DNA from 4 places in the Halalkalibacter flavus genome. Region 4 is predicted to be linked to each of the others. Evidence: riboswitches for the same ligand, from Rfam matches in the RefSeq annotation. Region 4 holds a riboswitch; each other region holds the start of a gene.
What was found. Region 4 has a riboswitch for S-adenosylmethionine ahead of SAY88_RS09270 (homoserine dehydrogenase). Riboswitches for the same ligand answer to the same signal wherever they lie in the genome.
Positions count from the first base shown of each region.

Region 1: another riboswitch for S-adenosylmethionine. It lies ahead of SAY88_RS01480 (peptide-methionine (S)-S-oxide reductase); the one in region 4 lies ahead of SAY88_RS09270 (homoserine dehydrogenase).
Region 2: another riboswitch for S-adenosylmethionine. It lies ahead of metK (methionine adenosyltransferase); the one in region 4 lies ahead of SAY88_RS09270 (homoserine dehydrogenase).
Region 3: another riboswitch for S-adenosylmethionine. It lies ahead of SAY88_RS05630 (methionine biosynthesis PLP-dependent protein); the one in region 4 lies ahead of SAY88_RS09270 (homoserine dehydrogenase).

Region 1 covers NZ_JAWRVK010000002.1:47,208-50,421, reverse strand. The annotation lists gene SAY88_RS01485 (glutathione ABC transporter substrate-binding protein) at 1-1,403, shown strand, start outside; SAM riboswitch class I at 1,670-1,783, shown strand; gene SAY88_RS01480 (peptide-methionine (S)-S-oxide reductase) at 1,842-2,258, shown strand; partial or broken gene SAY88_RS01475 (S66 peptidase family protein) at 2,555-3,214, shown strand, end outside.
Region 2 covers NZ_JAWRVK010000039.1:27,344-30,557, forward strand. The annotation lists gene pckA (phosphoenolpyruvate carboxykinase (ATP)) at 1-143, opposite strand, end outside; gene SAY88_RS19760 (hypothetical protein) at 401-775, shown strand; SAM riboswitch class I at 998-1,109, shown strand; gene metK (methionine adenosyltransferase) at 1,273-2,478, shown strand; gene SAY88_RS19770 (DUF1540 domain-containing protein) at 2,778-2,933, shown strand; gene SAY88_RS19775 (gamma carbonic anhydrase) at 3,026-3,214, opposite strand, start outside.
Region 3 covers NZ_JAWRVK010000006.1:13,432-16,645, forward strand. The annotation lists gene SAY88_RS05615 (asparaginase) at 1-135, opposite strand, end outside; gene prsW (glutamic-type intramembrane protease PrsW) at 240-887, shown strand; gene SAY88_RS05625 (hypothetical protein) at 922-1,083, shown strand; SAM riboswitch class I at 1,225-1,328, shown strand; gene SAY88_RS05630 (methionine biosynthesis PLP-dependent protein) at 1,423-2,541, shown strand; gene SAY88_RS05635 (bifunctional homocysteine S-methyltransferase/methylenetetrahydrofolate reductase) at 2,538-3,214, shown strand, end outside.
Region 4 covers NZ_JAWRVK010000010.1:134,963-138,176, forward strand. The annotation lists gene aspS (aspartate--tRNA ligase) at 1-1,600, shown strand, start outside; SAM riboswitch class I at 1,669-1,783, shown strand; gene SAY88_RS09270 (homoserine dehydrogenase) at 1,844-3,073, shown strand; gene SAY88_RS09275 (hypothetical protein) at 3,050-3,214, opposite strand, start outside.

The DNA of each region.
Region 1 (3,214 bases), on a different contig from region 4:
TTGCTAACACAATCAATGCAACTATTTATGATCGCCTTGTTTACATGGATCAAAATTCAGAAATTCAACCAGGGTTAGCTGAATCGCTCGAACAAATTGAAGATACGGTTTGGGAGGCGAAAATCCGTGAAGGTGTTACGTTTCATGACGGAACGGAACTAAATGCGGAAGCTGTTAAGTTAAGCCTTGACCGTGTGCGTGATCCAGAAGTTGCAGCGCCTGTTGCATTTTTATTTGGAATGGTAACGGATGTACGTGTAGTTGATGAATTCACTGTACATATTGAGACGGAATTTCCATTTGCTCCACTTCCAGCTCATTTAGCTCATACTGCTGGTAGTATTATTAGTCCGCAATTAATTGAGCAATCATATGAAGACCTTGCAAATGGAGAAAATCCATTTGCTGCAGCAAATGAACAACCATCAGGTACAGGTTATTTCAAATTTGAGAGCCAACAGCCTGGAAACTCAGTAACTCTTTCTAAAAACGAAGATTACTGGCATGAAGAACAAGCGAAAGTGGACACAGTGACTTTCAAGGTTATTCCTGAAAGCTTAACGCGTATTGCTGAGCTAGAAACAGGGGAAATTGATATTAATTTTACTGTTTCTCCTAGTGATGTTTCGCGTGTCGAGAGCAATCCTGATACTATTGTTGAACAAGTTAATAGCACGAGAATGGTTTACCTTGGTTTCAATACTGAAGTAGAACCGTTAAACGATGTAAACGTTCGTCGTGCGCTACACATGGCTGTAGATAAAAATGCCTTAGTTGAAGGAATTTTAGATGGTGTTGGAATTCCAGCAGATACTCCAATTGCTCCAGGTGTATACGGTTATAGTGAAGGTGTCGATACTATTGAGTATGATATTGAACAAGCAAAAGAACTTCTTGCAGAAGCTGGATATCCTGATGGTTTTGATGTTACGTTGTTAACAGATGATGAGCGTGAGCGCCAAGACTTAGCTGTTGCACTTCAATCTCAACTAGCAGAAATCGGTGTAAATGTTAACATTGATACGTATGAGTTCGGAACCTATATAGAACGTGCGGGTTTAGGCCAAATGGAAATTTTCTTAGGAAGCTGGGGAACAGTGACTATAGATGCTGACTATGGTCTATACGCAGTATTCCATTCCAAAAATATTGGACCACCAGGAAATCGCTCTCGTATTGTAAACGAAGATTTGGATGAACTTCTTGATGCAGCTAGACAAGAAATAGATCCAGAAACTCGAATTGATTTATATGCACAAGTTCAAAACAAACTAGCTGAAGAATCTCCATATGCATATTTATACTTCCCTGATAACATCTCAGCAGTACGTTCCGATGTTGAAGGATTTTGGCAATATCCAAGTGGTTATTTCTTCTTACGTGATGTAACGTTAAATCGTTAATTATTGATAAAAGCTGTCTCTAGACAATGATCTTAAGAGACAGCTTTTTTTATTTATTTTATATTGGCATTGGTTCAGCAACAGTTGATAATATATTTATAATTTTAAAAAACGTATTGGTATTAAGGCCTCACCTAGGAGCATTTCTCAATCAGAGGTGAAATTTATAATACTTTTAAAAATATTACTTGAATTTTGTATTAGAGATTGATATTATTAGAAACAATAAAGTTGTTAGATATTTTAAAAAATAAATAGCGATAAACTTCTTATCCAGAGTGGTAGAGGGACAGGCCCTATGAAACCCGGCAACCTCATGTCAAATAAATGACTTGAACGGTGCTAATTCCTGCAAAGGTATAACCTTTGAAAGATGAGAGGAATGTATTTAAATAATACATACTAACCTCTCTATAAAATTATTAGAGAGGTTTTTTGATGGATAGAAGAATTATCGCTCAAAAGGAGCGAACATTAATGGAAAGAGCAGTGTTTGGAGCAAGTGAATTTTTCAGTCAAAAGGCTTTTATTACAGATTTTCGTGGTATTGAGTATATTCAAATTAAACAATTAAAAGAAAAGAATGTAGATATTGTAGAAATTTGGTTTGATCCTTGGAAAGTATCCTATAATGAATTATTAGATTTGTTTTTTGATTTGCATAACCCAACAATTAAAAATGGTCAGGAATGCAAGAATCAATCTTATATTTTCTTTACTAATTTTAGCCAATTAAAGATAGCCAAACAAAAGAAAAACCAGCTAATACAAGTTTTTAAAGATGAAATGATCACAGAAATCATTCCGGTGTTTGAACATAATGATACAGGGAAAGATATCAAGTTAATATCATAATAAGTCTCATTCTTAGTAAGGTTTTTACAAATGGTAATAGACGGCTGATGGAAAGCAACATAATCGTTTTAGCATGAAAAGTAAATAATATTTGAAATGGCTGGTTGTTAAGGGGAAGAATGAATCACTTCTTGCACGATCATAACTACCAGCCTTCAGGTGTAACTCGTTTGTACAGAGCCGAATACATGGTCGATTTTAAAAAATGTTTATAAAACAAATTTGTTTTCATACATTTATATATACGCACATAATAACTCTAACTGTCTTAAAAGCGAAGACAAGGGAGGAATAAAATGGCTAGAAGACCACCAGTGTTACAAAGAGGAGATACGATTGGATTAGTTACAGCTGGCAGCCCTCTTGATGCTAATATAATAAATACTAGAGCTCAAACAATTAGAGATATGGGTTTTAATATTGCTTTTGGCAGAAACGTTTATTCATTTGAGGGAATCGTAGCTTCATCGGCAGAAAAAAGAGCCGAAGATGTTATGGAGCATGTTCACTGATCCAAGTGTCAAGATGATACTAGCAACACGTGGAGGGACTGGGGTTCAGACCATTCTCCCGTATCTAGACTACGATGTAATAAGAGATAACCCTAAAATCATTTCTGGTTATAGTGACATTACCGTACTACTTAATATTTTGAATCAATTTAGTAACTTAATTACGTTTCACAGCCTAATGCTTGGTGATTTTAGAGCAGATACTCCATCTTATAATTACAATCAATTCTTTCAAGCTACTTCTACCGCAATTTCTCCTAGGTCTATCCAAAACCCACCGAATATACCACTGATGAGTTTAGTACAAGGTAATGTAACGGGCCCGATAGTAGGTGGAAATATGACTTCGCTTGTCAATACTCTGGGTACACCATATGAAATTGATACTAAGGGGAAAATAATTTTCTTAGAAGAAATCAATTCTCCCACGACAAGTATATTTCG
Region 2 (3,214 bases), on a different contig from region 4:
ACACTAAGTGCACCTGTAGATGTGAGCTTCCCTTCACCGCGCATTAACGACTTTTCAATTAATGAGGAGATAGGAAGATTAAGGTGAACCATGTCTGAGTTCACTAAGTTAATTAATTCGGACTGAAGGCTGATTGTATTCATTGTCGCAAAACCCTTTCTTTAATTTTTTGATTATTAGCATAAAATACTAAATCTTGTTAATTAGTATAACATATTAAGTCTAATAGTCTATACTATTAATTCGTTTTTTCATTTGTGATATATTTAATAGAAAATGTGTTTTCGTAGGAGTTTTTTTTGCTTCTATGGTCAGCATTTGAACAAAATGCTTCAATTGTTCCTAAATTTTTGCTTCATGCATAGAATGTTGATAAAGAGAAATGAAGGAGGCGTTCTATTTGCAGCAAGTTTCCATGTTGGATCTGGCTACTGTTTCAGCCGTAGTAGCGGCGCTTGTAACGGTAATAGGAAATGCCTTTGGTATTGAAAAGCAATATCGTGCTCTATTAGCGATCGGAATAGCTGGTATACTTTGGTTTATCCCTAGGGAGTGGGGAGAACAAGTACTGATGGCACTGATTATCGGTTTAACAGCTAGTGGGGTTTATAGCCAAGTGAAACCTCGGGATAATGCAAATGAATTAATGAAAATGCAACTTCGAGAAGAACTTCGAAAAGAACAAGAATTGGAGAAGGAAAGGGAGCAAAAGCAACAACAAAGGGAAAGACAAAACGCAAGCCATCAAGAGAGGCGAGATGATACACCATACTAAAAATAAAAAGGTGAGGTTTGCTTAAAGGCACTGAAAAGATGTTGGTTTCATCTATCAGTGCCTCTTTGACTGCTAGTAAATCTTATGTCGTTATTAGCATAGTTTTAAATGAATCGTGCACAATAAGAATAAATCTGAATGAAAAATTGATTATATCTTTGATAGGAGTCGGATATGTTGACACTAAACAACATGTGCGATATGATATGCGTCGAACGGATACTCTTATCCTGAGTAGGCGGAGGGACAGGCCCGAAGAAGCCCAGCAACCAACACTTTAAAGCCATGAGTGAAAAGGTGCTAACCTGCAAGGCTATGCCTTGGACGATAAGAGGCTAAAGGTAAACATTCAACCCTTTTCCTCTATAGGAGAAGGGTTTTTATCGTTTATACGGTCTGACAGGTAGGTATTTCCCATTCGGTGGGGCATGAGTGCCGTCTCAAAGAAAAACACAAGCTAATGGCGTAGTAGCAGTGTTTAAAGGAGGAATTTGATAATGACAGAATTGAAAAGCAGACGTTTGTTTACGTCGGAATCAGTAACAGAAGGGCATCCTGATAAAATATGTGATCAAATTTCAGACGCAATTCTTGATGCGATTTTAACCAATGACCCGAATGCTCGTGTAGCATGCGAAACATCTGTTACAACGGGCTTAGTATTAGTTGCGGGAGAGATTACGACAAGTACGTATGTTGACATTCCAAAGATCGTTCGTGAAACAATTAAAGGAATTGGTTATACTCGTGCAAAATATGGTTTTGACTATGAAACGTGTGCAGTCCTTACATCAATTGATGAGCAGTCAGCAGATATTGCTCAAGGTGTTGACAAGGCACTAGAAGCTCGTGAAGGTCAAATGACGGATGAAGAAATTGAAGCAATTGGTGCTGGTGACCAAGGACTTATGTTTGGTTATGCTAACAACGAGACAAAAGAGTTAATGCCTCTTCCAATTTCACTAAGTCATAAAATTGCTAGACGCTTAACTGAGGTACGGAAAGAGGAGATTCTTCCTTATCTTCGTCCGGATGGGAAAACACAAGTAACTGTAGAGTATGATGAGGATGGAAAACCTGTTCGTATTGATACGATCGTTATTTCAACTCAACATCATCCAGAAGTAACTCTAGAGCAAATTCAACGTAATTTAAAAGAATATGTCATTAACCCAGTTGTCCCACAAGAATTAATTGATGAGAAAACGAAATACTTCATTAACCCAACAGGCCGTTTCGTTATTGGGGGACCTCAAGGAGATGCTGGTTTAACTGGGCGTAAGATCATCGTTGATACATACGGTGGATATGCACGTCATGGTGGTGGGGCATTCTCTGGTAAAGATGCGACAAAAGTTGATCGCTCAGGAGCATATGCAGCTCGTTACGTAGCGAAAAATATTGTTGCTGCTGGCCTTGCTGATAAATGTGAAGTCCAGTTAGCTTATGCCATTGGTGTTGCACAACCTGTCTCGATCTCTATTGATACATTTGGTACTGGAAAAGTATCTGAAGAGTCACTAGTAGCGCTTGTGCGTGAAAACTTTGACCTACGTCCTGCAGGTATTATTAAAATGCTTGACTTACGTCGTCCAATTTACAAGCAAACAGCAGCATACGGACACTTTGGGCGTACAGATGTCGAATTACCATGGGAACAAACGAATAAAGCGGCTGCTTTAAAGGAGCAAGCTGGACTATAAAAAAATTAAATAGAGACGTACTAATGCACACGATTTTTCTAGAAGAATCGTGTGCATTTTTTATTGCTGATTTATAAGGATAGGAGGTGAAGTGTGAGGACCGAAGTGCATGTGAGATAGGAGGGAAAAGTCCTTCATAAGAGAGAAGAAGACCGAAACGTTGTTGAAAACAAGGGAAGCATCCTTTATTTCGAAAAGGACCCCCTTTTGCTCCCAATACAAATCCAATAATTATTAAGCCTATCCGTATGGTTCCCAGCTTTATTGGTCAAAATGAAACTAAGGAGGGGGTGAGTGAAATGGCACAAGATGTTTTATGTGAAGTAAACAACTGTGTATACTGGGCTCATGGAAACCAGTGTGAGGCTGACAGAATTTATGTAGTAAGTCATACAGGAAAAGAAGCAGAGAAGCAAGAAGAAACAGATTGTAAAACGTTTGAACCACAACATTAATTTTGGCTTGAAAAGAGCGATGGCCATCGCTCTTTTCTTTCTTTATTATTGATAATAATAATCAATATTATTCATTAAAAAAGAAAATCCTGTTATTTGTTTTTATCTTTTTGAATAACTTGTTTATAATGCTGCCCTTTTTCTACATATTCACGACGGATACGAGTCATATCAACCGTATCTTCTTCAGTTAGATTACGAATGACTTTCGCGGGTCTGCCAAATGCCAGACAATTAGCTGGGATTTTCTTTCCAGGAGGGACGAGGCTTCCAGCACCGAT
Region 3 (3,214 bases), on a different contig from region 4:
AATCACGGAGGCAATGGTTGATAGCGATTCAATAGTGGAATATAATGGGTTTATTAAGTTTGGTTGAACGGCACCATGTTCATTTTCTTGCATGGCAATGGTGCCACCAGTATGTAAAACAAGAATTTTCTTCAAAAAGGTCACCCCAATATCGCAATGTTTTGCATAATTATATTATTTTATCATATAAGTTTTCGTTTGAGTAATGAATTGTAACGCAAGGGGAAAGGATTGGCGAATTGTTTGCACTTATTACAGCAGCAATAGCTCCAGGAATGGCATTATTATCATATTTTTATTTGCGAAATCATTATAGTTCAAATACGGTTTCGCTTGTTTTTCGAACGTTTTTAATTGGAGTGTTACTTGTATTTCCTGTTATGGTTTTACAATATGCATTCACGACGGAAGGGTATTTTACCCATCCATTTACAAGAGCCTTCTTTTTGTATGGGTTCGTGGAAGAATTCTTCAAATGGTTTTTACTTTGGGTTTTTGTGTATCAACATGCGACCTTTGCGAGACGCTATGATGGAATCGTCTATGGCGCCTCTCTCTCATTAGGATTTGCAACATTAGAAAATGTTTTTTATTTAATAGCTAACGGCTTAGAAACAGCCTTTATCCGAGCTTTATTGCCCGTGTCTAGTCACGCTTTGTACGGTGTTATCATGGGGTATTATCTTGGAAGAGCAAAAGTAGAAGAAGATAAAAGGGTGAAACATTTGACGTTTTCGTTAAGTTTGCCTATTATTTTACACGGCGTCTATGATTTTATATTGCTTTTTTTCGGCATGTATTTCTTAGTTGCATTAATTCCGTTTATGTTTTTTCTGTGGTGGGTAGCGTTAAAAAAGGTGAAACGAGCTAACCAATTAGACGTATAAGATCGTTGAATTTAATAAGTAAAGGGTGATCAATATGGCTGAAGGACGTTATCGTGTTGTGATTCGTTGTCCAGTTTGTAGTGAAAAATATATTCTACGTGGGAGTAGAAATGAAAAAGGTGAATATGAAACAGGCTTCAAGCGTTGTGTCTGTGGAAATGAAGAAAACTTAAATATTGATGCTTCCTTAGAATAAAAAAATTAATACTTAATATGTAGCGATCGTTGCTGTTGTGCTTTTTTCTAATAATTTAATCTACTTGCAGGGAAAATTTCTCTTGCAAAAGTTCGAAATTTGTTGTAATTTTGATTAAATGAAAAATATGAATAATTGATTTTCTTATCAAGAGAGACGGAGGGACTGGCCCAAAGATGTCTCAGCAACCAGCCGATTTCGGTCAGGTGCTAAATCCATCAAGTCGACGGCTTGAAAGATAAGGAGAGGCGATTGATAACACAACCACCTTCTTCTTATTTAAAATAGAAGGTGGTTTTTAATATTTATTGAATGAAAAAAATTGTGGAGGGCTTATAAATGAACCGTGAGAAACTTGAGACAATATTAGTACAAATTGGAAATCGTTCCGATAATCCAACAGGGACCATTAATACACCTGTGTATTTTTCAACTGCTTACAGGCACACCGGAATTGGGGAGTCGACAGGATATGATTACGCAAGGACAGGCAATCCAACTAGAGAGGTCGTAGAAAAAGCGATAGCGGAGTTAGAAGAGGGGGACCGAGGTTTTGCTTGCAGCTCGGGAATGGCAGCCATTCAAACGGTTCTGTCTCTTTTTGAACAAGGAGATGAAATTTTAGCATCACAAGACTTGTATGGAGGAACCTATCGTTTATTTGAACAAGGATGGAATCGTTGGGGCTTAACTTTCTCTTTTGCCGACCCTCGTAACCTTGAACAGTTTGAAAGCTGTATTACAGATAAAACAAAGGCATTATTTATAGAAACACCGACGAACCCATTAATGCAAGAAGCATCGGTAGTTGATCTAGCTAAAATAGCCAAAAAATACGGAATTTTATTAATTGTTGATAATACGTTTTATACCCCGCTTCTGCAACAACCGCTAGTGGACGGTGCAGATATTGTTATACATAGCGCGTCTAAATATTTAGGTGGCCACAATGATGTTATCGCTGGGTTAATTGCTGCAAAAGGAGAAGAGCTTTGTGAGCGAATTGGTTATTACCATAACGGGATTGGAGCAATCTTGTCAGCTTTCGATTCATATCAATTAATTAGAGGGATGAAAACTCTAGCCCTTCGAATGGATAAACATCAAGAAAATGCGAAAGCCATCGTAAAATATTTAGAGGCGCAAGAAGGTGTAATAGACGTCCTATATCCTGGAAAAGGTGGAATGATATCTTTTCGTATATTAAAAGAAGACTGGGTTAACCCATTTTTACAGCAGTTGAAACTCGTCTCGTTTGCAGAGAGTTTAGGTGGGGTTGAGAGTTTGATGACGTATCCTGCTACGCAAACGCATATGGACATTCCTGAAGATATTCGGATAGCAAATGGTGTTTGCAATCGCTTGTTACGTTTTTCTGTTGGTATTGAGCGAGCTGAGGATTTAATTGCTGATCTTGATCAAGCATTCCGTCACGTGAAAGAGAGGGAGAATGAATGAGTTTTCTAGAACAACTAGCATCAAAAGTCTTAATAGGAGATGGAGCAATGGGAACGTTGCTATACGAGCAAGGCGTCGACCAATGTTTTGAAGAAGTGAACGTAAAAAATCCAGAGATCATTCTAAATGCACATAAGAGATACGTCTTGGCTGGAGCTGATGTAATTCAGTCTAATACGTACGCTGCGAACAAACTGAAACTAGAAAAATATGGGCTAGAAAAAGAGGTTCGCTCTATCAATCGTTCAGGTGTTCGTCTTGCGAAAGAAGCTTCTAGTGAAAATACATTTGTTCTAGGAACTGTTGGGGGGATTAGACGGTTTCAATTAGAAGAATGGAACCTTGACGAGATAGAGGAAGCCTTCAAAGAGCAATTAAATGAACTATTAACAGAAGGCGTTGACGGCCTTTTATTAGAAACGTTTTACGATTTGGAAGAAGCAAAGATGGCTGCAAACCTTGCACGAAAATTAACAGATTCGCCTATAGTGGTAAATCTGTCACTCGGAGAAGTAGGTGTGATGAATGGCGGGATTGCCGTTTCTGATGCGTTTGAACAACTGACAGCTATAGGTGCTGATGTGGTTGGATTAAATTGTCGGACAGGTCCGTTTCATATGCTTCGTTCATTTGAAACGATTGCGTTACCGAAAAAGGGGTTTTTATCTGCGTA
Region 4 (3,214 bases):
CGAACGAGTAAGAAATGAATATGTCATTGAGGTTTGTGGGAACGTTGTTGCAAGGGACCCTAAAACAGTTAATGAGAAAATCGCTACAGGTTCAATTGAAGTTCATGTTGAAAAAATGAGTATCTTAAATACATCAAAGCCACTACCGTTTCAAATTGAAGCTGATACAGACGCTTCAGAAGACGTTCGTCTAAAGTATCGTTATTTAGACCTTCGTCGTCCAGATATGCAAGAGACGTTTAAATTACGTCATCGTACGACAAAGTTAATTCGTGACTTCCTTGATACGGAAACATTCATGGAGATTGAGACACCAATGCTAACAAAAAGTACACCAGAAGGGGCTCGTGATTATCTAGTTCCAAGCCGTGTTCATCATGGTGAGTTCTATGCTCTACCACAATCACCGCAACTTTTTAAACAACTGTTAATGGTATCTGGCTTTGAACGTTATTATCAAATTGTACGTTGTTTCCGTGATGAAGACTTGCGTGCTGATCGCCAACCAGAGTTCACTCAAGTCGATATTGAAACATCGTTTATGGACAAAGAAGATTTAATTGCTATGATGGAAAAAATGATGGCAAAGATTTTGAAAGAAATCAAAGGCGTTGACGTATCATTGCCGTTTCCACGTTTGACATATGATGAAGCTATGAACCGTTTTGGTTCAGATAAGCCAGACCTGCGTTTTGGAATGGAACTAATTGAACTATCAGAGATTGTGAAAGATTCAGAGTTCAAAGTATTCCAGAGTGCTCTTGCTAGTGGAGGGACAGTTAAAGGGTTGAACTTAAAAGGGGGAGCAAATAAGCTTTCTCGTAAAGAAATCGATGCCCTTACTGATTATGTAAAACAATACGGAGCAAAAGGCTTAGCATGGCTTAAGGTAGAAGAAGAAGGACTTAAAGGACCTATTGCTAAGTTCTTCACTGGAGAGGTTTCTACTTCATTACAAGAAGCTCTTGGCGCTGAAGTTGGCGACTTATTATTCTTTGGTGCAGATAAGAAACAGGTTGTATTTGATAGCCTTGGTGCACTCCGTTTGAAATTTGGAAAACAGTTTGACTTAATTGATCAAAGTCAATTTAATTTCCTTTGGGTAGTTGATTTTCCACTTGTTGAATACGATGAGGAAGCAAAACGTTATGTTGCCCTGCATCATCCGTTCACAAGTCCAGTAGAAGAAGATCTTGCTTTACTAGCAACTGATCCTGCTAGTGTACGTGCCAATGCTTATGATCTTGTATTAAATGGATATGAGCTCGGTGGTGGTTCGCAACGTATTTACCAAAGTGATATTCAAGAACAAATGTTTAAAGCACTAGGATTTTCTGAAGAGGAAGCTCGTGAACAATTTGGCTTCTTGTTGGAAGCATTTGAATTCGGTACTCCTCCACATGGTGGGATAGCTTTAGGGTTAGATCGTCTAATTATGTTACTAGCAGGTCGAACGAACTTACGTGATACTATTGCCTTCCCGAAAACGGCAAGTGCAAGTGATTTATTAACGAATGCACCTGGTGAAGTAAGTGTTGAACAGTTAATTGACTTGAATTTGTCAATAATTGGGAGAAAATCTGAAAAGGTGAATGTTTAATCATATTTGACAGTAATATGAAGCTGACGTATAATCACGTTAACTGAATACGAACGTTTGATAATTCAAACTTATCCAGAGTGGTGGAGGGACTGACCCTATGAAGCCCGGCAACCGTTTTGCAAGCCATGCAAAAAAAGGTGCTACTTTCAGCAGAATGTGTTTCATTCTGATAGATAAGTGAAGGCAAAAAAACCTTTCCTTATCTGGAGAGGTTTTTTTATTTAAGAGGAGGGTATGAATATGCTACAAATTGGTTTAATAGGATTTGGAACAGTTGGCAGCGGTGTATATGAACGCTTAACTAATACAAAGGAGCAACTAGAACAGCTGTTAGGAGAGGAAATACACATTTCTGCAATTCTTGTGAAAAGTCGTCAAAAACAACGCGCCACTGATATTGAAGCGTTTGTTACAACTAGTTGGGAAGAATTTTGTAATTCAACTGACTTTAATATCATTTTTGAAGCCATTGGAGGAATTGAACCTGCACTTTCATATACATCAAAATGGTTAGAAAAAGGTGTTCCAGTTATCACTGCTAACAAAAAACTTGTCGCAGAGAAGGGACAATTACTTGAGAGATTAGCAGAACAACACTCGACTTATTATGGCTATGAGGCAGCAGTTGCAGGTGGAATTCCGATTATTAACGCGTTAAAGGGAACACTCACAACTACACCAATATCGAGAATTTCAGGAATTTTAAATGGAACAACAAATTATATGTTAACAGAAATGATTGAAAGCCATCGAGGATTTGCTGATGTTTTATTAGAGGCACAAGAACTAGGTTATGCTGAGGCAGACCCAACTGACGATCTAGAAGGCTTTGATGCTTGGTACAAAATAAGAATACTAAGTCGCTTATGTTTCGGAAGCTGGCCTTCTTCTATTGAATTTTCACGTAAAGGTGTATCGACTATTAAGGATTGGCATGTTGAAATAGGAGAGCGTCTAGGATTTAAGATTAAGTTAATTGCTGAGGCTTGGCAGGGTGAAGCTAAAGTGAATGGTTCTGTAACTCCAGCCTTTTTAACACAAAACGAACCGTTAGCAAGTGTTAGAGGAGTGACAAATGGAATATCAATTGAAGGTGATTCTATTAATCAACTTCTTTTTATTGGACCAGGTGCTGGGAAAGAGGCTACGGCAAATAGTATGGTTGAAGATTTCCTTTTTCATGAGCGTACTAGACATTCACAAAGAAGTTTAGGAATGAAGGCGGAACAACGAAAAGAATCATTTACACATGCATTTGTTTTCCTAACTCATGCTGAAAGAGAAATTGCACTTCATTGGGTGAAGAAAAATCAGATAGCTGTAATTGACACATTCTCTCACCATGAAGGTGAAGGGTGGATTATCAATAGTACAGACGTCACACCTTTTGAAACGTATCCAATCTATGGGGATGTTTCAACACGTAGACGTTTAGAAACGATTCACTCAGCGCAATTCGGGGCGTTCTGATTTTAGCTTTTTATAAGCAGTCACTAAAGCGTAGGCATCTTCCTTTATATAATACGTCCGAACACCTCGACTTGTATGTAAATATAGAAAACCCATTGCACCTTTTTCTGGTTTCTTACGATAAGATATATCAAAAATAGC